DNA from 2 places in the Enterococcus sp. AZ126 genome. Region 2 is predicted to be linked to the other one. Evidence: a T-box and tRNA genes for the amino acid it is inferred to sense, from the RefSeq annotation. Region 2 holds a T-box; the other holds one or more tRNA genes.
What was found. The T-box of region 2 lies ahead of argS (arginine--tRNA ligase). A T-box ahead of a tRNA ligase gene usually reads a tRNA of that ligase, here a tRNA-Arg.

Region 1 (12,434 bases), 1.8 Mb from region 2:
GTGGATGCCTTGGCATTAGGAGCCGATGAAGGACGGGACTAACACCGATATGCTTTGGGGAGCTGTAAGTGAGCTATGATCCAGAGATTTCCGAATGGGGAAACCCAGCATCTTTTATAGGATGTTACTATTCAGTGAATACATAGCTGGATAGAGGTAGACGCAGAGAACTGAAACATCTAAGTACCTGCAGGAAGAGAAAGAAAATTCGATTCCCTGAGTAGCGGCGAGCGAAACGGGAAAAGCCCAAACCAACAAGCTTGCTTGTTGGGGTTGTAGGACTCCGATGTGGTAGTCTGTCAAGATAGTCGAAGAACTTGGAAAGGTTCGCCAAAGTGGGTAATAGCCCCGTAGACGAAATGTTGGCAACACCTAGGAGGATCCTGAGTACGGCGGAACACGAGAAATTCCGTCGGAATCCGCGGGGACCATCCCGCAAGGCTAAATACTCCCTAATGACCGATAGTGAACCAGTACCGTGAGGGAAAGGTGAAAAGCACCCCGGAAGGGGAGTGAAATAGATCCTGAAACCGTGTGCCTACAACAAGTCAAAGCCCGTTAATGGGTGATGGCGTGCCTTTTGTAGAATGAACCGGCGAGTTACGATTGCATGCGAGGTTAAGGTGAAGAGCCGGAGCCGCAGCGAAAGCGAGTCTGAATAGGGCGAATGAGTATGTAGTCGTAGACCCGAAACCATGTGATCTACCCATGGCCAGGTTGAAGGTGTGGTAAAACGCACTGGAGGACCGAACCCACGTACGTTGAAAAGTGCGGGGATGAGCTGTGGGTAGCGGAGAAATTCCAAACGAACTTGGAGATAGCTGGTTCTCTCCGAAATAGCTTTAGGGCTAGCGTCGAAGTTAAGAATGATGGAGGTAGAGCACTGTTTGGACTAGGGGCCCATCTCGGGTTACCGAATTCAGATAAACTCCGAATGCCATTCATTCATATTCGGCAGTCAGACTGCGAGTGATAAGATCCGTAGTCGAAAGGGAAACAGCCCAGACCACCAGCTAAGGTCCCAAAATATATGTTAAGTGGAAAAGGATGTGGGGTTGCACAGACAACTAGGATGTTGGCTCAGAAGCAGCCACCATTTAAAGAGTGCGTAATAGCTCACTAGTCGAGTGACCCTGCGCCGAAAATGTACCGGGGCTAAACATATTACCGAAGCTGTGGATCACACCTCTGGTGTGATGGTAGGAGAGCGTTCTAAGGGCGTTGAAGGTCGATCGTGAGGACGGCTGGAGCGCTTAGAAGTGAGAATGCCGGTATGAGTAGCGAAAGACGGGTGAGAATCCCGTCCACCGTATGACTAAGGTTTCCTGGGGAAGGCTCGTCCGCCCAGGGTTAGTCGGGACCTAAGCCGAGGCCGATAGGCGTAGGCGATGGACAACAGGTTGATATTCCTGTACCAGTTGTTTTTGTTTGAGCAATGGAGGGACGCAGGAGGCTAAGGAATGCATGCGACTGGAAGTGCATGTCCAAGCAGTAAGTCTTGAGTAGAGTCAAATGCTTTACTCTGTACGGACAAGCTGTGATGGGGAGGGAAATAATAGTACCGAAGTTCCTGATGTCACACTGTCAAGAAAAGCTTCTAGTGAGAAAACAACTGCCCGTACCGTAAACCGACACAGGTAGTCGAGGAGAGTATCCTAAGGTGAGCGAGCGAACTCTCGTTAAGGAACTCGGCAAAATGACCCCGTAACTTCGGGAGAAGGGGTGCTGACTTCGGTCAGCCGCAGTGAATAGGCCCAAGCGACTGTTTATCAAAAACACAGGTCTCTGCAAAATCGAAAGATGAAGTATAGGGGCTGACGCCTGCCCGGTGCTGGAAGGTTAAGAGGATGGGTTAGCTTCGGCGAAGCTCAGAATTGAAGCCCCAGTAAACGGCGGCCGTAACTATAACGGTCCTAAGGTAGCGAAATTCCTTGTCGGGTAAGTTCCGACCCGCACGAAAGGCGTAACGATTTGGGCACTGTCTCAACGAGAGACTCGGTGAAATTTTAGTACCTGTGAAGATGCAGGTTACCCGCGACAGGACGGAAAGACCCCATGGAGCTTTACTGTAGCTTGATATTGAGTGTTTGTACCACATGTACAGGATAGGTAGGAGCCGATGAATCCGGAACGCTAGTTTCGGTGGAGGCGCTGGTGGGATACTACCCTTGTGTTATGAACCCTCTAACCCGCACCACTTATCGTGGTGGGAGACAGTGTCAGGTGGGCAGTTTGACTGGGGCGGTCGCCTCCTAAAGAGTAACGGAGGCGCCCAAAGGTTCCCTCAGAATGGTTGGAAATCATTCGCAGAGTGTAAAGGCAGAAGGGAGCTTGACTGCGAGACTTACAAGTCGAGCAGGGACGAAAGTCGGGCTTAGTGATCCGGTGGTTCCGCATGGAAGGGCCATCGCTCAACGGATAAAAGCTACCCTGGGGATAACAGGCTTATCTCCCCCAAGAGTCCACATCGACGGGGAGGTTTGGCACCTCGATGTCGGCTCGTCGCATCCTGGGGCTGTAGTCGGTCCCAAGGGTTGGGCTGTTCGCCCATTAAAGCGGCACGCGAGCTGGGTTCAGAACGTCGTGAGACAGTTCGGTCCCTATCCGTCGCGGGCGTTGGAAATTTGAGAGGAGCTGTCCTTAGTACGAGAGGACCGGGATGGACTTACCGCTGGTGTACCAGTTGTTCTGCCAAGGGCATTGCTGGGTAGCTATGTAGGGAAGGGATAAACGCTGAAAGCATCTAAGTGTGAAGCCCACCTCAAGATGAGATTTCCCATTTCTTTAAGAAAGTAAGACCCCTGAGAGATGATCAGGTAGATAGGTTGGAAGTGGAAGTGCAGTGATGTACGGAGCGGACCAATACTAATCGGTCGAGGACTTAACCAAAGAAACGAAATAAAAAAGTATATCGGACTGTTTGATTACAACTTCAATCCAGTTTTGAGTGAATAATCACTCAATTGAATAGCAACAACACCCAGTGTGGTGGCGATAGCGAGAAGGATACACCTGTTCCCATGCCGAACACAGAAGTTAAGCTTCTTAGCGCCGATTGTAGTGAAGGGTTTCCCTTTGTGAGAGTAGGACGTCGCCACGCTAAAGTGTTGTCTTGGAGGTTTAGCTCAGCTGGGAGAGCACCTGCCTTACAAGCAGGGGGTCGGCGGTTCGATCCCGTCAACCTCCATTTTTTGAGCCGTTAGCTCAGTTGGTAGAGCATCTGACTTTTAATCAGAGGGTCGCAGGTTCGAGCCCTGCACGGCTCATAGGAATATTTTGCGGGTGTGGCGGAATTGGCAGACGCACTAGATTTAGGATCTAGCGCCTTACGGCGTGGGGGTTCAAGTCCCTTCACCCGCATTTTTAGTCTCGTTTTATAACTAGGCGAACATCACGCCGGCTTAGCTCAGTTGGTAGAGCATCTGATTTGTAATCAGAGGGTCGAGGGTTCAAATCCTTTAGCCGGCATCCAGACTGCGGAAATAGCTCAGTGGTAGAGCACCACCTTGCCAAGGTGGGGGTCGCGGGTTCGAACCCCGTTTTCCGCTTAGCTTGTTCTTTCGCCGGGGTGGCGGAACTGGCAGACGCACAGGACTTAAAATCCTGCGGTGAGTGATCACCGTACCGGTTCGATTCCGGTCCTCGGCATTAGAAATGTAGCACCCATAGCTCAACTGGATAGAGTGCTTGACTACGAATCAAGAGGTTAGGGGTTCGACTCCCTTTGGGTGCATAGTTAAAGTATTTGACTGCGGATTAAAAGGTTCAGAGAATTTAGGTCCTTTTGAACGTTTAGTCTTTTTTTATTATTATAGCTACGGGAAGTAGCTCAGCTTGGTAGAGCACTTGGTTTGGGACCAAGGGGTCGCAGGTTCGAATCCTGTCTTCCCGATTATTTTAATTTCGTATGAACACCACTCATTCTTTTGAGTGGTGTTTTGTTGTTTTATAATATTTTAAAGAATTGATTGAAAAGAACTTAGCGGATAAAATAGAAAAAATTGATTTTTGAGGTTATCAATGGAATAGCTTTACGATAATCATTGTATCTCTGGGAAAGTTCTAGAAAAGTATGGGGTTGGGACAGAAGCGTTTAACTTACTTCCTAGCCTTATACTTTAAATTTACTAAAAGCTGTAAATAATCTTTTCTTATCAAATTAGGCATTCTCCTTTATTAAACACTTAAAATTATGTATAATTAAGGTCAGTATTAGTCAAGGGAAAAGGATGAGTGTGATGAGTAATCAAAATACTTCGGATTTAATAGAAGCATATTTAAAAAAGATTCTTGAAGAAAGCAGTAAAATTGAGATTCGTAGAGCTGAAATGGCTCACTTATTCAATTGTGTTCCCTCCCAGATTAATTATGTTATCAACACGCGTTTTACAATTCAACGAGGATATTCTGTGGAAAGTAAACGTGGCGGTGGTGGTTACATTAGGATTGCTAAAGTCCAAATTTCTGATAGTGACCAATTATTAAAGCAAATGGCTCAATTTACGGGTAGTGAACTTTCAGAAAAAGATGCGTTGATTTTCGTACAAAAGTTGTATGAAGAAGAAGTTATAACTAAAAGAGAAGGAAATCTGATACTGTCTGTTCTTGGTAAACAGGTTTTAGGTAAAACAGGATCAAATGAAGATTATTTACGTGCTCAATTGATGCATTCATTTTTAGAACGTTTGAGTTACGAGGAGGAATGATAGTATGGATGAATTATTTACTGAAAGTGCCAAGGCAGTATTAGCTATTGCACAAGAAGAAGCAAAATATTTTAGGCATCAATCTGTTGGCTCAGAACATTTATTGTTAGCATTAGTCTTAGAGCCAAATGGAATTGCCGGGAAGTCATTGCGTCAATTAAACGCAGATAAGAATGATATTCGTGAAGAAATAGAACACCTAACTGGCTACGGAACTGTTAAGGGATACCCCAAAGGTGCATATTTGCCTTATTCTCCTCGTGCAAAACAAATTTTTGCTTATGCAGGTGATGAAGCCAAGCGTTTAGGAGCACCAAATATCGGAACAGAACATATTCTACTAGGATTGTTAAGAGATGAAGATATATTAGCTTCACGTATTTTATTAAATTTAGGTTTAAGCTTGTCTAAAATGCGTCAGTTAGTGATGAAAAAAATAGGCATTACTGATCCACAAATGAGTGGTAATGTGGGGCGTCGTCGGAATAATCAAGCCCAAAAAGCAGCGCCTAAAGGAACACCAACATTGGATTCATTAGCGCGTGATTTGACGAAGTTGGCACGTGAAAACAATCTAGATCCTGTAGTTGGACGTTCGCAAGAAGTTAGACGATTGATTCAAATTTTAAGTCGTCGTACTAAGAATAATCCTGTTTTAGTTGGTGAACCTGGGGTCGGTAAGACTGCAATCGCTGAAGGATTGGCGCAAAAAATAGTGAACGGTGAAGTTCCTGAAGATATGCTGGAAAAACGCTTGATGATGTTAGATATGGGTGCTTTAGTTGCGGGGACCAAGTATCGCGGTGAATTTGAAGATCGACTAAAAAAAGTCATCGATGAAATTTATCAAGATGGCGAAGTTATTTTGTTTATCGATGAATTGCATACTTTAATTGGTGCAGGTGGTGCTGAAGGTGCGATCGACGCATCAAATATTTTAAAACCAGCACTTGCAAGAGGAGAATTGCAAACGATCGGTGCAACAACATTGGATGAATACCAAAAATATATCGAAAAAGATTCAGCATTGGAACGTCGTTTTGCTCGTGTACAAGTTGATGAGCCAACTCCTGAAGAAGCAGAAGAAATTTTAAAAGGGCTGCGTTCACGTTATGAAGAGCATCATGGTGTAGAAATTACGGATGATGCATTACATGCAGCTGTTCAATTATCTGTACGTTACATCAATTCTCGTCAGCTGCCAGATAAAGCAATTGATCTGATGGATGAGTCTTCAGCTAAAGTTCGTCTAGATTTAGCGGATGAACCTTCTGAAATCAATAATTTGCGTATAGAAATCGCTCGTTTAGTTCAAGAAAAAGAAGAAGCGATTCAATCACAGTCTTTTGAAAGTGCAGCAAGACTACGTCAAAAAGAAAAGAAATTGGCGCGTAAATTAGAAAATATTCTACTGCTGGAAGAAAAAGAAGCTTCTGGTTATGCGAATCGTGTAACTGAAGAAGACGTTGCAAATGTTGTGTCACAATGGACAGGTGTACCGCTACAGCAATTAGAGAAAAAGGAAAGTGAACGTTTGCTTGAATTAGAAAGTATTCTACATCATCGAGTAGTTGGTCAAGATGAAGCCGTTCAAGCTGTGTCGCGTGCCATTCGCAGAGCGCGCAGTGGGTTGAAAGATCCTGATAGACCAATTGGTTCATTTATGTTCTTAGGCCCTACGGGAGTAGGTAAAACTGAGCTTGCAAAAGCTTTAGCTGAGACAATGTTCGGTAGTGAAGATTCCCTTGTTCGAGTGGATATGTCTGAATTCATGGAAAAATATAGCACGAGTCGCTTAATTGGTTCTCCTCCAGGGTATGTTGGATATGAAGAAGGCGGTCAATTAACTGAAAAGATTCGTCAAAAACCTTATTCTGTCATTTTATTGGATGAAGTAGAAAAAGCCCATCCAGATGTATTCAATATTCTATTACAAGTACTGGATGATGGTCATTTAACTGATTCTAAAGGCCGCAAAGTTGATTTCAGAAATACAATTTTAATCATGACGTCAAATATTGGTGCAACTGCGATTCGTGAAGAAAAAAATGTTGGTTTTAATGTAAAAGACCTGACAAAAGACTATGATGCGATGCAAAAACGGATCATGGAAGAATTGAAAAAAGCCTTCCGTCCAGAATTCTTGAACCGAGTGGATGAAACAGTTGTCTTCCGTTCATTGGACCAAGAAGAAATCCATGAAATCGTGAAAATCATGAGTAAATCGATCATTAAGCGTTTGAAAGAGCAAGACGTTAATGTGAAGATCACCGCAGCTGCTATTGAAGTGATTGGAAAAGTTGGCTTTGATCCAGAATATGGTGCAAGGCCGATCCGTAGAGCATTACAAAAAGAGGTAGAAGATCGTTTAAGTGAAGCATTACTGTCGGGTCAAATCCATCTTGGAGATAAAGTAACCATTGGTGCAAGTAAAGGTAAAATAACGTTGAATGTTAAATCACCTAAACCTGAACAAGTATTACAAACAATTTAATGACTAAATGTTCATTCGCTGTGCAAAACGAATCTGTTTTGCACAGTTTTTTTCTTTAATGAAAGTAAATGAACGGTATTTATTTTGTGAAAAATAAGCGTTAAAATATAGAGAGGTTATTGGAAAGATTGTGAACTTGTGCTACTATGAAACAGTTGTTAGAAAGCTGTAGGAAATAAAAAATATTGTTTTAAATTTAGTTTTTTAAGGACTGAACGAGCTCATACAGCTTTAAAACTATCTAGCTTTATTGGCTAGTCCTAGTAACAAATAGGGAATAGCTTACGCAGTTTTTAGGGGAGGATACAAAATGATTGAACTTATTGCAACTGCTGAGTCGATTGAACAGGCAGAGGCGCTGTTATCAGTAGGAGTAGATACGCTATACATTGGAGAAGAAATGTTCGGATTGCGCTTACCGACGTCATTTTCTCGTGAAGAACAGCAGATCGTTACTAAAAAAGCACACGATTTCGGTAAAAAAGTGACTGTTGCGTTAAATGGGATCATGCATCCAGAAAAAATGAAGAAGGTTCCAGAATATTTAGCATTTTTGCAAGAAATCAAGGTAGACCAAGTAACAGTCGGTGATCCTGGAATTGTCTTTGTAATGCAGCGTGACAAAATCGATATCCCATATATATACGATGGTGAGACCTTAGTTACCAGCTCTCGTCAAATAAACTTTTGGGCAAAACGCGGAGCAATCGGTGCAGTATTGGCACGTGAAGTACCTTTTGAAGAGATGAAAGCGATGAATGAAAACTTGATGGTTCCTGCGGAAGTTCTTGTGTATGGTGCCACATGTATCCATCAATCTAAACGTCCATTGCTGCAAAATTATTACAATTTCACTAAAAATGCTGAATCAGCAGGCAAAGAACGTGGTTTGTTTATATCGGAACCTAAAAAAGAAGAAACACATTATTCAATTTATGAAGATAGCCATGGCACACACATTTTTGCGGACAATGATGTAAATTTAATTGGTGAACTTGACAAGCTTCATGAACATAATTACACAAAGTGGAAACTTGATGGAATCTACGCACCAGGAGAATCTTTCGTGGAAATTGCTACGTTATTTGTCGAGGCAAAAGAAAAAATTGAAGCAGGTCTTTGGTCGGAGGAACAAGCACAGAAAGCAATTGAGAAAATAGAAGAACTTCATCCAGAAAACCGTGGCTTAGATATCGGATTCTTTGATTTAGATCCAGACGAGATAAAATAAGGAGAAAAAATACATGACAAACGAACGAACATTGAAGCGTCCTGAGGTCTTAGCACCAGCAGGGACGCTAGAAAAACTAAAAACAGCGATTCACTACGGAGCGGATGCAGTATACATTGGCGGAAACGCTTATGGTTTACGCAGCCGTGCAGGTAATTTCACAAAGGAAGATATGATCGAAGGCGTAGCTTTTGCTAATGAACACGGTGCAAAAGTTTATGTGGCGGCAAATATGGTCACGCATGAAGGGAATCAAGAAGGAGCAGGGGACTTTTTTAGAGAAATACGAGATGTTGGTATTTCTGCAGTAATCGTGTCTGATCCAGCTTTGATTGAAATTTGCGCAGCGGAAGCACCAGGATTACCGATTCATTTGTCAACGCAAGCATCAGCTACGAATTATGAAACATTAGAATTCTGGAAAAATGAGGGGCTAGAACGTGTTGTGTTAGCACGCGAAGTATCGATGGATGAAGTGGCAGAAATCCGAAAAAATACAGATGTAGAGATTGAAGCATTTATCCACGGAGCAATGTGTATTTCTTATTCGGGTAGATGTACGCTGTCTAACCATATGTCGATGCGGGATGCAAATCGTGGCGGATGTTCTCAATCTTGTCGCTGGAAATATGAACTTTATGATATGCCCTTTGGTGGTGAACGGACAAATTTGACTAATAAAGGTGAAGTCGAAGAAGAATTTTCAATGAGTGCTGTTGACATGGCGATGATCCAACACATTCCTGAACTGATTCAAAACGGTGTCGATAGTTTTAAAATCGAAGGACGGATGAAATCAATTCACTACGTTTCAACTGTGGCGAATGTATATAAAAAAGCTGTCGATACGTATATGGAAGATCCTGAAAATTATGAATGCCAACAAGAATGGATCGATGAACTTTGGAAAGTGGCGCAAAGAGAGCTTTCAACCGGATTTTATTATCATGTACCGACAGATGAAGAACAATTATTCGGCGAACGCCGCAAGATTCCTCAATATAAATTTATTGGAGAAGTCATGGCATATGATCCCGAAACAAAAGTTGCGACGATTCGTCAGAGAAATCATTTCAGTGTAGGCGATGAAATCGAATTTTACGGTCCTGGGTTCAATCACTTCCATCAAACAGTAGAAGTTATGTATAATGAAGAAGATGAGTCAATCGATCGTGCACCGAATCCAATGATGATTTTAACGATGCCGGTTGTACAGCCAGTTGCAGTTGGTGATATGATTCGTAAGAAAAAATAAATAATAGGATTGAGGGATCGGCTATAACAGCCTATCCCTTTCATTGCAGAAAGGAAAAGTGGATAATGTCAAAGCAATATGATTATATCGTGATTGGTGGCGGCAGTGGTGGAATTGGTTCTGCTAATCGTGCAGGGATGCATGGTGCTAAGGTTTTGTTAATCGAAGCTGGAGATATTGGCGGAACATGTGTCAATGTTGGCTGTGTACCAAAAAAAGTGATGTGGCAAGCAAGTTCAATGATGGAAATGATGAGGCGAGATACACAAGGATATGGATTTGACGTAGATGTAAAAGAATTCAGCTTTAAAAAACTCGTTCAAAATCGTGAAGCCTATATTGATAATTTGCATACAGCTTATCATCGTGGATTAGATAGTAACAAGGTAGAAGTTTTATCTGAATATGCAACATTTATTGATGATCATACAATCGAAGCAGGTGGTGAAACTTATACAGCACCTCATATTTTGATTGCTACTGGTGGGCGTCCTAAAAAATTGGGGATTCCAGGTGAAGAGTATGCGATAGATTCTAATGGCTTTTTTGCTTTAGAGGAGCTACCAAAACGAGTAGTGTTTGTTGGTGCTGGTTACATAGCAGCTGAACTTGCTGGAACGATCCACGGATTAGGTGCTGAAACGCATTGGGCATTTAGAAAAGAGCGTCCGTTAAGAGAATTTGATGAAATGCTTTCTGAAAAAGTAGTAGAGCATTATATGGAGGACGGTATGCATATTTACCCTCATTCAACTCCGCATTCAATTGAAAAGTTTGACTCTGGGGAATTGATGATCACTTTTGAGAACGGCACTAAAATTACGGCGGACAGTATTGTTTTCGGAACTGGACGTCAACCAAATACGGATCGTTTAGGACTAGAAAATACACAGGTTGAGTTGACAGATAAAGGCTATGTAAAAGTGGATAAATTCCAAAAGACAACACAGTCTGGTATATATGCTGTTGGCGATGTGATTGGTAAAATCGATTTGACTCCTGTTGCTATTGCAGCTGGAAGAAGGTTATCTGAACGACTATTCAATGGTAAGGAAAATGAGTACTTGGATTATGAAACAATTCCTACCGTAGTCTTTACGCATCCTCCTGTTGCTACAGTTGGTTTAACCGAAAAACAAGCAAAAGAAAAGTATGGTGATGAAAATATCAAGATTTATCAATCAACTTTCACTCCAATGTATTTTGCATTAGGCGAATATCGCCAAAAATGTGATATGAAGTTAGTTTGTGTTGGTGAAGAGGAAAAAATCGTTGGATTGCACGGAATAGGTCTAGGCGTAGATGAAATGCTGCAAGGATTTGCAGTTGCGATTAAAATGGGCGCTACGAAAAAAGATTTTGATAATACGGTTGCGATTCACCCGACAGGTTCGGAAGAATTTGTGACGATGAGGTAAAAAAATGGGATGAGAAGAAACTGATTTTTAGTTTCTCTCATCCTTTAAATCTCGATAATTCAGTGCGATTTATTTATACAGATTAATTATATTAGGAGTAATGTTTCGGTATGAACTTTATACATAGCTATGTTAAAAAAATAGTTAAAAAAACTATTTTCCTTAGTACAGCACTGGTATTTTTAATGGCAGTCAGTTTAGTTGTTATATCTGCTGTTAATGGGTTAAAAATACCTCATGCTAAAAAAGAAGATATCTTACTATTTCTTATTTTTATTTTTTCAATGCCAGCTATAATTTTGGGAGTAGCAATAGGATTACCACTTTTAAAAACATATTATCAAATCAATAAGTATCTTGGTGAGAGTTCAAAGGAAGAACAGGAAGAATTGCACGGATTACTGAAAAGAGAATGCTCAGAAAAAGAGGCCAGGTGGCATTTTCAAGCGCGTTATAGTGAGCAATTTATGGTTTTTTTACCAGATGTTGTTATAAAAAAGGATGAATTATCATCCTGCAAGCGGTTAGGCACAAAGAGGTATTGGAAAGGTGGGACGTATTATCAGGTAAAAGTTATTTTCAAGAGCGGTAAAAAGAAAGTAATTGATTATTCTACGTTATCTAGTGTAGATACTACGATCAGATGGTGGAAACAAAAATAGGTCAGGCCGATAAATAATTATGGCCTAACCTATTTTTAACTTGTTCGTGCAAGAATTGCTTGTGTGATTGCTAAAAGTTCATTTTTAGCATCATTAGATGTTTCGGGTAACTTGTTGATACCCTTTAATGCTTTTTGAGTATATTTTTCCGCAAGTTTTTGTGCTTTAGCAACACCGTCAAATGAATGGACGAGTTCATAGATTTTATTTGTTTCAGTCTCAGTCAATGCTTCTCTTTTTTCTAGATAAGGAAGTAAGGTTTCACGTCCTTCTTCTAGAGCGTATAATAATGGCAATGAATAAATTCCTTGGCGGACATCTTCAAGTACAGGTTTCCCAATTTGTTCAGGACTTTGTGTATAATCTAAAACATCATCGATGATTTGAAAAGCAAGGCCGATGTTTTCCCCAATTTTTCCACAATTTTTAGCAAAGCGTTCAGAAGTTCCACTTTCATAAGCGCCGACAAAGCAACTTAGTGAAAAAAGCTCAGCTGTTTTACCAGAGATATTTTCAAGATATTGATCGATTGTCGTATTAAGATTATAACGGTTGTCCATCTGCCCTAACTCACCGCTCAATATTTTTTCCATACTTCTAGAATTTAATTGAATACTTTTTAAAGAAGATGAATAGTCAGCTAGTAGTTTGAAACAGCTGACAAATAA
Region 2 (12,434 bases):
ACTGGTGTAGACGAACAATCGGCCACTATTTTACAAAATGAAGCAGAAATGGCTACTGTGTCATTAAGTTTCCAAGCAAAAATGCCTAAACAAGGTATTGTCGCTTTTGAAGATGCTTATATTGTGATCAACGAGTATCCACGGGCAGATGAAGCAAAAATCTTTTTTAATGATGGTACTGTAGAGACGATCATTTCAGGTGATAGCAGTCAGGCTTTGAATTATGAAATCGAAAATATGGTCAAAATGATCGAAGGAAAAAAATCGAAGCGTTCGCTCTTTTTAACAAAGGACGTTATCGACCTTCTGGATCAAATGCAACAACACTGGACCAACTAAAAAATACCCGCTTTTGCGGGTATTTTTTTGACTGATTTACTTATTACATTTCATTCGGTGCATGTAGACCCAACAAACGTAGATCTTCTTTAATAATAGTCGCCATCCCATAAACTAACGCTAAACGTGATTCTTTTTGCTCATCTTCAGTCAAGATTTTGACATGTGCATAATATTTATTAAATGCTTGAGCAACTTGAATCGCATGTTTGGCAATAACTGAAGGTTCATATTTCTCAGCTGCTTGCATAACAACTTCAGGGAATTTTTGCAATAGTTTAACGACTTCCCAGCTCTCTTTATCATCTAGTGCATAGACTTTGGTCTCATCGATAGTGAAATCAGCTTTTCTTAAAATGCTCATTGCACGAGCATGCGTGTATTGGACATAAGGTCCCGTTTCTCCTTCAAAGCGGACAACTTCTTCTAAAACAAAGTCAAAATTATTCAAACGATCATTTTTTAGGTCGTGAAAAATAACAGAACCGATTCCAACCTGTCTAGCCACTTCTTCACGATTAGGTAAATCAGGATTTTTCTCCATAATTTGCTTATTCGCTAATTCAACTGCTTCATTCAATACTTCTTCTAGTAAAACAATTTTTCCTTTACGCGTCGATAATTTTTTACCACCTTGTGTGATCAAACCAAATGGTACATGTTGCATGTCTTTAGACCAATCAAAGCCAAGCTCTTTTAAAACAGCCTTTAATTGCTTGAAGTGATTACTTTGCTCATTTCCGACAACATAGATTGATTTTGCAAAGTCATAAGTACGTTTGCGGTAAACAGCTGCGGCTAAATCACGTGTAATGTACAGCGTTGCACCATCTGATTTTTTAATCAACGCAGGATTTAGATCATAGGCTGACAAATCGACAATTTCAGCCCCTTGGTTTTCTTGCAACAGATGCTCTTCTTCTAACATCGTGACAATTTCAGCCATTTTATCGTTGTAGAATGCTTCTCCATTATATGAATCAAAAGAAACTTCCAGCATAGAATAAATTTTATCAAATTCTTTTAATGACTCTGTACGGAACCATTGCCACAATTCAGTGGCTACAGGGTCCCCTTCTTCTAGTTTTTTAAACCAAGCACGCGCTTGTTCATCTAGTTCAGGTTGTGTTTCAGCCTCTTCATGAAACTGTACATATAGACGCAATAATTCGGTGATCGGTGCTGTTTTAACGGATTCTTCTGATCCCCATTTTTTGTATGCCACAATCAGTTTACCAAATTGTGTCCCCCAATCGCCTAAATGGTTGATACGAACAGGTGAATAACCAATTTTTTCAAGGATAAACGCAATCGAATTTCCGATTACTGTAGAGCGAAGATGTCCCATCGAAATTGGTTTGGCAATATTAGGTGAAGACATGTCGATCGGTACATTACCTTCACCAATCGAACTGTCTCCATAATGCCCTTTTTGTTTGGCAATCTGACCAATCACTGTCTGACTGACCATTTTTTTATTCATGAAAAAGTTTAAATAGGGGCCAATTACTTCGATTTTTTCAAAATCAGTGCCTGTGATTTTTTCTGCTAATTCAGCTGCGATTTGTTGAGGTGCTTTGCGGTAAACTTTTGCCAATGAAAATGCTGGAAAAGCGACATCTCCATGGTCGACAGATTTTGGATTTTCCAATAATTGTGTAACTGTTTCTAAGGAAAGGTCCTCTTTTACTACGTCATAAATGGCTTTCGCTACGATTTCTTTGTTATTCATGGATATCCTCCTATATGATTGATTTTCTATTGTTTGATAGAGATTGATCAACAATTAATTATCACTTTTGTTCAAAAATTCTTCTTTTTGAGCAATCGACAACATCATTTTGTCTGTGTGTGATTTAGATGATTGATGGTTTCTGGTATGGCAACGTGTCTTTCTGATACCTTGGATCGTGCATCATAAAATCACTTCGTCCTTTTAGTCGCCAAGTATTGTTCAAAATCTACTTTGACTAAGTCAGTCGTAGTGATTCACAACAAAAAGTCCCTAGTGTTAAAAACACCAGAGACGAGATTTTCCCGCGGTACCACTCTAATTGTCCGTTCGTTTGCCGGACCCACTTAATCTAATAACGGTAGACTGCCGTCTGCATAAGCAGATTCTCGAAAGTGCGTTTCCTTCATTTAACTATTTTCGGCTTCCACCTTCCCGAAATCGCTTGGACAATTTTTAATGAAGTACTCTCTTTTTCAACGAATCATTATTAAACTGGGTTCATTATAGCAAATATTTTTCTCTATGCCTAGTCTTGTCTGTTGATTTTTAAGTTTAAATGTTCATAAAGGACAAACTAGGATCTGCATTTAAATGATAATCTGCGTAATGTCCTTTTTCGGCTTCTATGAATGCTGCTGCACCTATCATTGCCGCATTATCCCCACATAATCTAAGCGGTGGAACAATGAAGGTCACGTCTTGAAGTTCACTAGCTACTTCTTTACTAAAACGATCACGTAATCCTTTATTCGCCGCAACGCCGCCTGCCATCACTAATTGTTTGACTGGGTATTCTTTACAGGCTCGAATTGTTTTAGCTGCCAATACATCGATGACGCTTGCTTGAAAACTCGCAGCTAAATCTTTAACTATCAATTTTTCACCACGTTGTTCAGCATTATGAACTGTATTGATAAATGAACTTTTCAACCCACTAAAACTAAAATCATAATTGTCCTCTTTGATCATTGCCCGAGGAAAATGATACGTATCTTGCCCAAGATGAGCCAACTCGTCGATCTCTTTACCACTTGGATAAGTTAAACCTAACACTCTACCTACTTTATCATATGCTTCACCAGCAGCATCATCTCTTGTTTCACCAATTATTTCAAATGAACCCGTTTCTTTCATATACACTAATTCTGTATGACCACCACTGACTAATAAAGCCATCAACGGAAACTGCAATGGTTCCACAAACTGAGCAGCATAAATATGTCCAGCCATATGATTGACCGGAATCAATGGCAAATCATGTGCCCACGCAAATGCCTTAGCCGCAGAGATGCCAATCAACAAAGCTCCAACTAAACCAGGCCCATATGTAACAGCTACTCCACTCAAATCCTTTGGTTTTACCTCTGCTGCTGCTAAAGCGTCATCAATACATAAAGTAATTTCTTCTACATGATGACGACTAGCAACTTCTGGCACAACACCACCAAAACGTTGATGACTTTTTACCTGAGAAGCCACGATATTCGACAAAATTTCAGCACCATCTTCAATAACTGCAACGCTTGTTTCATCACAACTACTTTCAATAGCTAATAGTAATTTTCTTTCTTTATTAAAAAAAGTCATTGATTCACTTCCTTAACTTTTAAACACATAACGATTCCGTCTTCTTTTGGGCGACTATAATAGCCTTTCCGATGATCGATCGTTTTGAATCCTTTTTTTTCATATAATTTTTTTGCGCTTGTATTAGAGACTCGAACCTCTAAAAAGACCTGACAAATTTCTTGCTCAACTAATTTTTGAATCAGTTGATCTATCAGTTTGTTCCCGTATCCTTTATGCTGAAATTCTTTATGAATCACAACATGGGTAATCTCGGCTTCATCTAAAACAAAATGATAGCTAACAAAACCGATCCAGCAACCTTCTTTAATCAATACAAGGTATTCGCTCGTTTTTTGAGCTAAGTCAACGCAAAATTGTTCCGTCGACCATGGGGAGCCGTTGCTATAGGAGCCTTCACTTATCGACCAAAGATTTTCGGCAAGTTTTTGTGTTGGTAATTGTTTTTTGGAATAATACATCGCTTCACTCTTCATTTAAATACAGAATCATTTCCAAGGCGTCTTCTTTATTCTCTGTATAATAGTTCGGTTTAATTGTATTTGAGACAAAATCAAGTTGGCGATAAACGCGCTGGGCATTTTTATTACTGATTCTGACTTCCAAAGAGACCTTTTCACACTCATTGACTCTTGCAAAATCAAGGACTTCTCTAATCAAAAAGCTTCCGATTCCGCAGCCTTGGTTTTGAGTCAAAACGGCAACGTTCGTAATATGAGCATCTTTTCCAAAAATACGACAGCCTATAAAACCTATCGTTTTTCCTTCCTTTTGAATGAGTAAGTACAGGTGCGGATCTGAAGATTGGAGCTCAACTAAAAAAGCTGTTTTAGTCCAAGGTAATTCTCCAGCGTACACTTCTCTTTCGATTGAAAGCAGATCTTTGATATCATCAAGATTGATGCCGCGAACAAAATACTCTTGATTGGCTATTTCTACAGTCTTCTCGTCATAAGGACGATTTTTAAAAAAGATTCCTAAAATATTATGAAAAAGATTAAATTTTTTCAACATAGTTTTCTACCTCAGATGTATGTTCTTTTAGCCAGTTTTCTTCAGCTTCTACTCGTTTTAAATAGTTGGGTAAAAAGTGATGGCTATCAATTTCAGGTTCAGCTAATCTACCAAGCTCTGCTAAGACTGCGCCATTTGGAATTTGCCATTCAGAAATTGTACAGATTTTTGCATGAGGTACTACTGATTCGATTTGCAAACGGAATTTTTCAACATCTTCCCCGACAAAGTATAGCTGGTCAACTGTTTTTAATTGTTCTAGCCATTCTTCCATCGCAATGTGTCGATCAGCGATCCTCATTGTCAAAATACCATCGACATATTCATAAGCTCCAGTGTATACATTATTTCTTCTAGCATCAAAAACCGGAACGATCGTCCCTTTTACCATAACACAATTTGCAGCTAATGTTTTTAAGCTAGAGATGCCTACTAATTCTTTTTTCAATGTATATGCTAATGTTTTTGCCGTTGTTACACCTATTCGCAACCCTGTATATGATCCTGGTCCTTGAGCCACAACAATGCGGTCAAAATCATTTGGTGTTAATCCAACCTCTTTCACCAGTTGGGTAATTGCTGGCATCAAGGTCAAGCTGTGGTTTCTTTTGACTGTGATTGTGTATTGTCCTATTATCTTCTTCTCTTCACAAACAGCAACTGTCAATGTCTGATTCGAGGTATCAATTGCTAAAATTCGCACAAAAAAGTTCCTTTCTTTCATCTAATTGGTTAATTGTAGCATATTTTTATTCGTTCGTAAAAAAACGAGTGGTTAAAAGTAAAGAAGGACAAAAACGCCCGTCACGCTTTGTCCTAGCTTTGTTATTACTTGATATTTGCCTCTAAATAATCGATCAATGGTTTACTGATATTTGTTGCCGTATCATTTTTTCTAGAATCTTCCACCATGATCATAGCTGAAAAATGATTATTACTTCGATCCATCGCTAATAGAAAACTATTTTCTTTCCCAACCGTATCTTGTTTGTCTTTGATTTCAGCTGTTCCTGTTTTTGCTGCTAAAGAGAACTCTGGATTATACATATTGTGGACATAACCGGTCTCATCTTCTACACTGCCTAGTAAATCAGTTACGATCGTATTTGCTGCGTTTGAACTGATGACATTTTCTTTTGTTTTTGTTTCTTTGTTCAACTCTATTTTTGGATAAACCAGTTTCCCTTCATTTTGAAACACCGTATACATTGTTGCTTGCTGTATTGGTGTAACCAACAACTGTCCTTGCCCGTAACCTGTATCAGCTAACAAAATCTCTGAATTGAATTTGTCTTCATTAGAAATTTGTGCAGGATTCATTGGAATTGATAAATCTAATTTCTCACCAAAGATAAATTTGTCTAATCCTTTTCTAAATGTGTCTTCTCCCATCCGCAATGTTTGCTGCGCAAAATAAATATTGTCAGAATTCACTAGAGCGGTTCTTAGATTTACAGGGCTAGCTTCTTTCACGCGAGTGACAAAATAATCACCCCATGAAGCATCTTTTTGCCATTTTAAGCCATTGATCGCAATTTCTTCATCAGGCTTCAAGGTGCCAGCATCTAAGCCAATCGCACCAGTAATTGTTTTAAATGTCGAACCCGGAGCATAACCTGTCGCAAATCTAGCTGTAAATGGTAAATTTTCATTATTTGCATAGCCATCATAATCGGCTTGGGAAATTCCATTTGCCATCTTATTTGGATCAAACGATGGAGAACTAGCAGCCGCTAATAGATCACCTTGTTGTGGATTCATAATAACTGCACTACCCGGGCGATTATTAAAAATATCATAGGCTTGTGATTGCACATTTTTATCAATCGTCAATTGGATTTTTTCGCCGTCTTTTTTGTCCGTTTTTTGCAAGATACTTTTCTCATTGCCGTTTTCATCCGTAATAGTTATGTTACCGCCATCTTGTCCGCGCAATTGCTTGTCATAAGCTTGCTCCAATCCGACTTTTCCAATTACACCAGTACTACTCAACGTTGGATCTTTTTCGATATCTTCTGCTGTGATCTTACCGACATATCCGACCAATTGAGCAGCTGATTCCTTTAATGGGTAATAACGAACAATTGTATCTTGAGAAGCGGCTCCTTTTGGCAAGGTTGTTATTGGATCAAAAGAAATTGACAAAGGAACAAACGCATCTGGCTTGACCCAATCTTGTTTGAGCATTTGCTCGATGTCCTCGACAGAAATTTTGAATTGATCACTGAACGCTTTGATATTCTCTGTTTTTTCCTGACCTTCCCCAAGTTTGCCCGGTACGATCCCAACCTGATCAAAAGCCTGATTAACGGCTAATCCTTCACCATTGCGATCGACAATTTCTCCTCTTGTTGCAGTATCAATACCAATTGAGATTTTATCTTGACCAGCCATTTCTGGAAAAATCAGATTAGGTGCCCAATTGATTTTATAACGTTCTCCTTCTTTTTTGATCGTCGTTTTATAGGATAGGTCTTTTAAATTTCCTAAAGGTGTCGTCATCTCTAATTTATAGGTAAACGTATACTGTCCCTCTTTATCTTGTGCTACGTTGATCTCTTTACTTTTAATTCCTTCCGCTTGGATACCTGAAAAAACTGTTTGGTATTTTTCTACGACTTTATCGTTGTCATAGCCGCTTTCTTTTACAGAAATTTCATTTAATAGCTCAGGAAATTTCTCAAATTCTTGTTTTGAAAGATGGTCTAAAAACGTCTTAGCAGATTTTTCTGCTTTACTTAGTTCTTGTGCCTTTTGCCATGAGCTATAGGCAAAATAGCCTCCCACTACGGCCGCAGCTAAAACGACTCCGCTAACAGCTAAAATCACTGTTTTGTTTGATTTTTTTTTGCTTCTTTTCTCCATTTTTTCAATCCCCCAAGTCCATGATTCTATTTCTTCTTGTTTATTATACCTCATCTTGCAAAGTCTACGGAAGAAAAATGAGACTTTTTCAAATATTTAGGTCATTTAACTTGGTTCATTTTCTATTTTGCCATTAGCTTCTAATGGTATTTATATTGCGCTTACTTGTGGTATACTATTTTTACTTAGTACTTTTTACATAGCTTTATGGGCTAGTCCTTTGCTTTTAGATCTCATCAATTCTTAATTCCTACAGCTTTAAGAGGTGAAGATATCAGGAAATGAGCAGGATGAGTCCATTACGCTTTTAAATTTAGGAGGACATTCGAATGGGAATTATTAAAGCAGCAACAAGTGCTATCGGCGGCGGATTGGCTGATCAATGGATCGAAGTTATTGAGCCTGATAATATGGGCGACACAACGGTTATGACGAAAGGCGTTTTTGTTCGAAAAAATGATAAACGAGGATCAAATCGCAAAGGAACCGAAGATGTTTTGACAGATGGCTCGGTTATTCACGTCTATCCAAATATGATGATGATTCTAGTCGATGGTGGAAAAATAATCGATTATACTGCAGAAGAAGGCTATTACACAGTTAAAAATGATTTAGCCCCTTCTGCGTTTAACGGATCATTAAAAGATGCCGTCTCGGAAACGTTTGATCGTTTTAAGTTTGGTGGTGTGACACCACAAAAACAACAAGTTTTTTATATCAACTTACAAGAAGTCAAAGGAATCAAGTTTGGTACATCGTCACCAATCAATTATTTCGATAATTTTTATAATGCTGAACTATTTTTACGAGCGCATGGGAACTATTCTATTAAAATCACTGATCCTTTATTATTTTTCTCAAATGCAATCCCAAGAAATAAATCACAAGTAGACATCAATGATATCAACGAACAATACTTAGCTGAATTTTTAGCGGCACTCCAATCTGCTATCAATAAAATGTCAGCAGACGGTGAACGGATTTCTTATGTTCCATCTAAAAGCCTAGAATTAAGTAAATATATGGGGCAAGCACTAGATGACGAATGGCGCGAACTTCGTGGGATGGAGATTGTTTCTGTTGCAGTTGCTAGTATTTCTTATACCGATGATTCAACTAAATTGATCAACATGCGTAACCAAGGTGCTATGCTTAGTGATGCTGGAGTTCGTGAAGGCTATGTGCAAGGCGCGATGGCTCGTGGCATGGAAGCGGCTGGAAATAATGAAGGTGGCGCAATGAACGGGTTTATGGGTGTTGGTATGGGAATGAATACAAGTGGTAATTATTTTGCTCAAGCCTCTCAAACCAATCAACAACAAATGCAAGAAAAACAAAATCAACAAAATGCACAAGGATCTACAGATACTTGGACGTGTCCACAATGTGGAACCGAAAACAATGGCAAATTCTGCTCAAATTGCGGTACGCCTAAACCAACCAATGAGCAACCAAAATTGGAAATGAAATGTAGCGAATGTAGTGAAATCGTTGATTTGGCTAATGGCATTCCAAAGTTCTGTCCACATTGTGGCAAACCATTTCAAGGGATTCCATTATAAACCAAGGAAATTGGGCTGGGCGACCGTGTCTTGCCCTTTTTCTTTCTAATTTAAAGGAATAAAACAATCTAAGCATCACCAATGACTCTTTTAATTTATTATCCAAAGAAAGGAATAATCATGACGGATACGTTTACACACAAATGCCCAAACTGCGGGGGCCCTTTATTATTTGATCCCAAAGATCAAAAGTTTCATTGCGAATACTGTTTAAGCGTTTACACGGAAGCTGAAGTCACCGCTTATGAAGCTTCACAACGAGACGCACATTTAGAAAAAAACACTGATCAGACTTATGAATCAGATTTAACTTTTACTGCTGATTCACAGGTAGATGAAATGACCGTTGAAGAAAAATCAGCTTTTAAAGAAGCTAGTGGAACAGATACTATGGATGAAGATACCCTGGAAGGTGCCATGGAATTATTCGATTGTCCAAGTTGCGGTGCTCAAATCGTCACGGAAGCAACGACTGCGGCCACCTATTGTTATTATTGTCATAATCCTGTTGTCTTATCTGGACGTTTAAGTGGAAAGTTCCTTCCAGAAAAAGTTTTACCTTTTGCTATCGAAAAAGAAGAAGCGGTTGAAAAGTTTTTAGCTTGGGCAAAAAAGAAATGGTTTATTCCTAAAGACTTTTTCAACAAAGAACAAATTGATAAAATGACAGGCGTTTATTTTCCATACTGGGTTGTAGATGCCCAAATCGACGGTCAGATGAGTGGTTTGGGAACAACTATCCGTATTTGGCGTATCGGTGACATTGAATATACTGAAACAAAGCAATTTGATGTGCAAAGGCAAGGCAAAATTTCTTTTAAAGAATTGATCAAGAATGCTCTTTCTAAAAATGTCCAACAAAAAATGGTTGAAGCAGTCCAGCCTTTTTTATTAGATAAAGCTGTTTCATTTAAAAGTCAATATTTAGCAGGATTTCAAGCAGAAAAACGAGATATTGAATACGAAGCAATCCAACAATCTATTCAAAATGAACTAAAAGAGTATTCTGAATCCATACTAAGAGATACAGCTTCTGGCTATACCACCTTGACAAAACTGCGCACAGATATTTCTTTAGACAACGAAAAAAATCACTATATGCTTTTACCGATTTGGGTCGTTACTTATCGTAGCAATGATCAGTCAAAAAAAGTTTATTACTATGCTATGAACGGACAAACAGGAAAAGTCAGTGGTATTTTACCGATCAGTTACAAACGATTAGGACTGTTTACATTTGGCATTTTTGCTACAATCTTAGCTATTTTTCTGATCGGAGGTTGGTTTATATGAGAAAGGTTTTTCCTGCACTATTTATTCTCATTTTTTTAGTATTCGGTTTTTCTTCCACTGTTCAAGCTGCAGAAGATCCAATTGATGATCAGGCTTCTCTTTTTACAGCAGAACAGATCGTTCAGCTAAAAGGAGCAATTGCACCAATCGAAGCTAAAACCAAAGCCCGCGTTTTTATCGTGACAAATACTGATAACGAAATGGATTCAAAAAGATTCGCGGATTATTATATGCTTGATCGTATTGGAAAAAATCAAAATGGCATCACGTTTTATATTGATATGAGCCAGAGTAAATTTATTATTTCTACTTCTGGTAATATGATTGATTATTTAACCGATAAGCGAATAGACCAAACCTTAGATGCTATTGAACCAAGTATGAAAAGCGGCAACTATTTTGAGGCAGCTCAAAGTTTTCTAGATAAGACCAGTTATTACTTCGATCAAGGCGTGCCTGGTGGTCATTACCGCGTCGATACTGAAACAGGTAAAGTCACTCGTTATAAAACTTTGACCAAAACAGAAATCATGATTGCTTTTGTAGCAGCAATCGTTTTAAGTAGTATTTTCTTTGCTATCAATATTTCAAAATACCAACTAAAATTTGGGACTTACAAATACCCATTTAAAGAAAAATCTAGTCTTGATTTAACATTACGCAATGATGTTCTGGTTAATTCATTTGTTACTACTCGCCGTATTCCTAGAAATAATTCTAGCGGTGGTGGTGGCGGTGGAAGCAGCACAAATTCAACTGGTGGCGGAACATTTGGCGGCGGCGGTCGTAGTTTTTAATAGATAGTTAAAGATCCTCATTCAAATGAGACGAGTTGCGACTCATTTGAATGAGGATTTTTTTGCAACAATGTACATATCCTATATTTGCTGACAATTTTTAGCATTTAATCCTTCAAAAATCATCATTATTTTCCTTTCGATTCAAAAAAATATTTTTATTCTAGTCAGCTATTTAGTAATAATATAACACTAATGATAATAGAAAAACTCTCATTTACTCCATTAAAACTATATAAATTTTTAATAAAAAATAGAAATAACTTTATTTTTTTTTATTTCTAAAAATAATTTAATTACTCGCTAAAGTAATCTTGTTATTTAGCAAAATACAAGGTAGTATAGAGTTAAATAGCCATATAAATAAAATAAATTAAATCGACCTATATTATATTGGGAATTTTTATAAACATTATTTTTGAAAAGTGAGGATTTATTAATGAAAAAATTATTAAGTTTCGGCCTATTAATAGTGTGTAGCATAACATTGGTTGCGTGTGGCGGCAACAATAAATCGAGCAAATCTGAACCTACTTCAAATTCTCAAAAAAAATCAGAAAGAGCGTACTTTAAAAACAATACGTTAAAAATCGATGTGGCTAAACTTACTATAATTTCGACTGAAGTTTTGCCTGCAAATGAAAATTTATTGAGAGAAAAACCACAGTTGGCCATTACTTACGAAGTGACAAATGATAGTAATGAGCCAATTTCTGCCGCCACTGTTTGGATCGCCTGTATGGGACTCTCTCAAGAAGATGCACGCACAACTAATAAATTAACGATTGGTATGACGCCCCAAGATGAAAAGTTTGCTGAGTTCAAAGAACATAAATTAGATGATATCAAACCTGGTGACACAATGAAAGCACTCATCTCTTATGATTTAGATGATACTAAGACACCCGTACTTTTAAAAGTAAATCAAGGGATGGCTGGAAAAGTCCTCGGAGAAAAAACGATCAACTTAAATTGATTTGACACAACATAACGAAAGGAGATGAAGTCCCATTTTGCTGGACTGCATCCCTTATTGTGATATTTACGGTTATTTTAGACCGATTCATGTTGATAGGCTATTTCTTTGCACAGTAAATACTATTTTCATTCTTCTAAAGCGATGTCCGCTTTAATTATCCAAAACACCGTTTTTTTATGAAAGAAGCTTACACCTCTTTCGTTAAAAATTACAATCTAAATCAACTTATTAACTACCTCAAATTCATAGTGCATTGTTTCAAA

Region 1: it encodes a tRNA-Arg, which carries the amino acid that the T-box ahead of argS (arginine--tRNA ligase) is inferred to sense. The anticodon was not compared.

What each region holds. Positions count from the first base shown of each region.
Region 1 is NZ_JBIOSB010000001.1:2,314,564-2,326,997, forward strand. Features, by position in the region: rRNA gene IGI43_RS10920 (23S ribosomal RNA) at 1-2,889, shown strand, start outside; rRNA gene rrf (5S ribosomal RNA) at 2,985-3,100, shown strand; tRNA gene IGI43_RS10930 (tRNA-Val) at 3,115-3,187, shown strand; tRNA gene IGI43_RS10935 (tRNA-Lys) at 3,194-3,266, shown strand; tRNA gene IGI43_RS10940 (tRNA-Leu) at 3,279-3,360, shown strand; tRNA gene IGI43_RS10945 (tRNA-Thr) at 3,396-3,468, shown strand; tRNA gene IGI43_RS10950 (tRNA-Gly) at 3,477-3,548, shown strand; tRNA gene IGI43_RS10955 (tRNA-Leu) at 3,563-3,648, shown strand; tRNA gene IGI43_RS10960 (tRNA-Arg) at 3,660-3,733, shown strand; tRNA gene IGI43_RS10965 (tRNA-Pro) at 3,819-3,892, shown strand; gene IGI43_RS10970 (CtsR family transcriptional regulator) at 4,239-4,706, shown strand; gene IGI43_RS10975 (ATP-dependent Clp protease ATP-binding subunit) at 4,711-7,200, shown strand; gene IGI43_RS10980 (peptidase U32 family protein) at 7,511-8,431, shown strand; gene IGI43_RS10985 (peptidase U32 family protein) at 8,445-9,686, shown strand; gene gor (glutathione-disulfide reductase) at 9,752-11,104, shown strand; gene IGI43_RS10995 (hypothetical protein) at 11,215-11,766, shown strand; gene IGI43_RS11000 (polyprenyl synthetase family protein) at 11,802-12,434, opposite strand, start outside.
Region 2 is NZ_JBIOSB010000001.1:539,764-552,197, forward strand. Features, by position in the region: gene IGI43_RS02640 (Gfo/Idh/MocA family protein) at 1-339, shown strand, start outside; gene argS (arginine--tRNA ligase) at 383-2,071, opposite strand; T-box leader at 2,359-2,560, opposite strand; gene tsaD (tRNA (adenosine(37)-N6)-threonylcarbamoyltransferase complex transferase subunit TsaD) at 2,627-3,661, opposite strand; gene rimI (ribosomal protein S18-alanine N-acetyltransferase) at 3,658-4,122, opposite strand; gene rimI (ribosomal protein S18-alanine N-acetyltransferase) at 4,127-4,675, opposite strand; gene tsaB (tRNA (adenosine(37)-N6)-threonylcarbamoyltransferase complex dimerization subunit type 1 TsaB) at 4,659-5,378, opposite strand; gene pbp4 (penicillin-binding protein PBP4(5)) at 5,504-7,540, opposite strand; gene IGI43_RS02675 (SPFH domain-containing protein) at 7,870-9,102, shown strand; gene IGI43_RS02680 (TFIIB-type zinc ribbon-containing protein) at 9,223-10,395, shown strand; gene IGI43_RS02685 (TPM domain-containing protein) at 10,392-11,192, shown strand; gene IGI43_RS02690 (DUF5067 domain-containing protein) at 11,632-12,168, shown strand; gene IGI43_RS02695 (pyridoxamine 5'-phosphate oxidase family protein) at 12,387-12,434, opposite strand, start outside.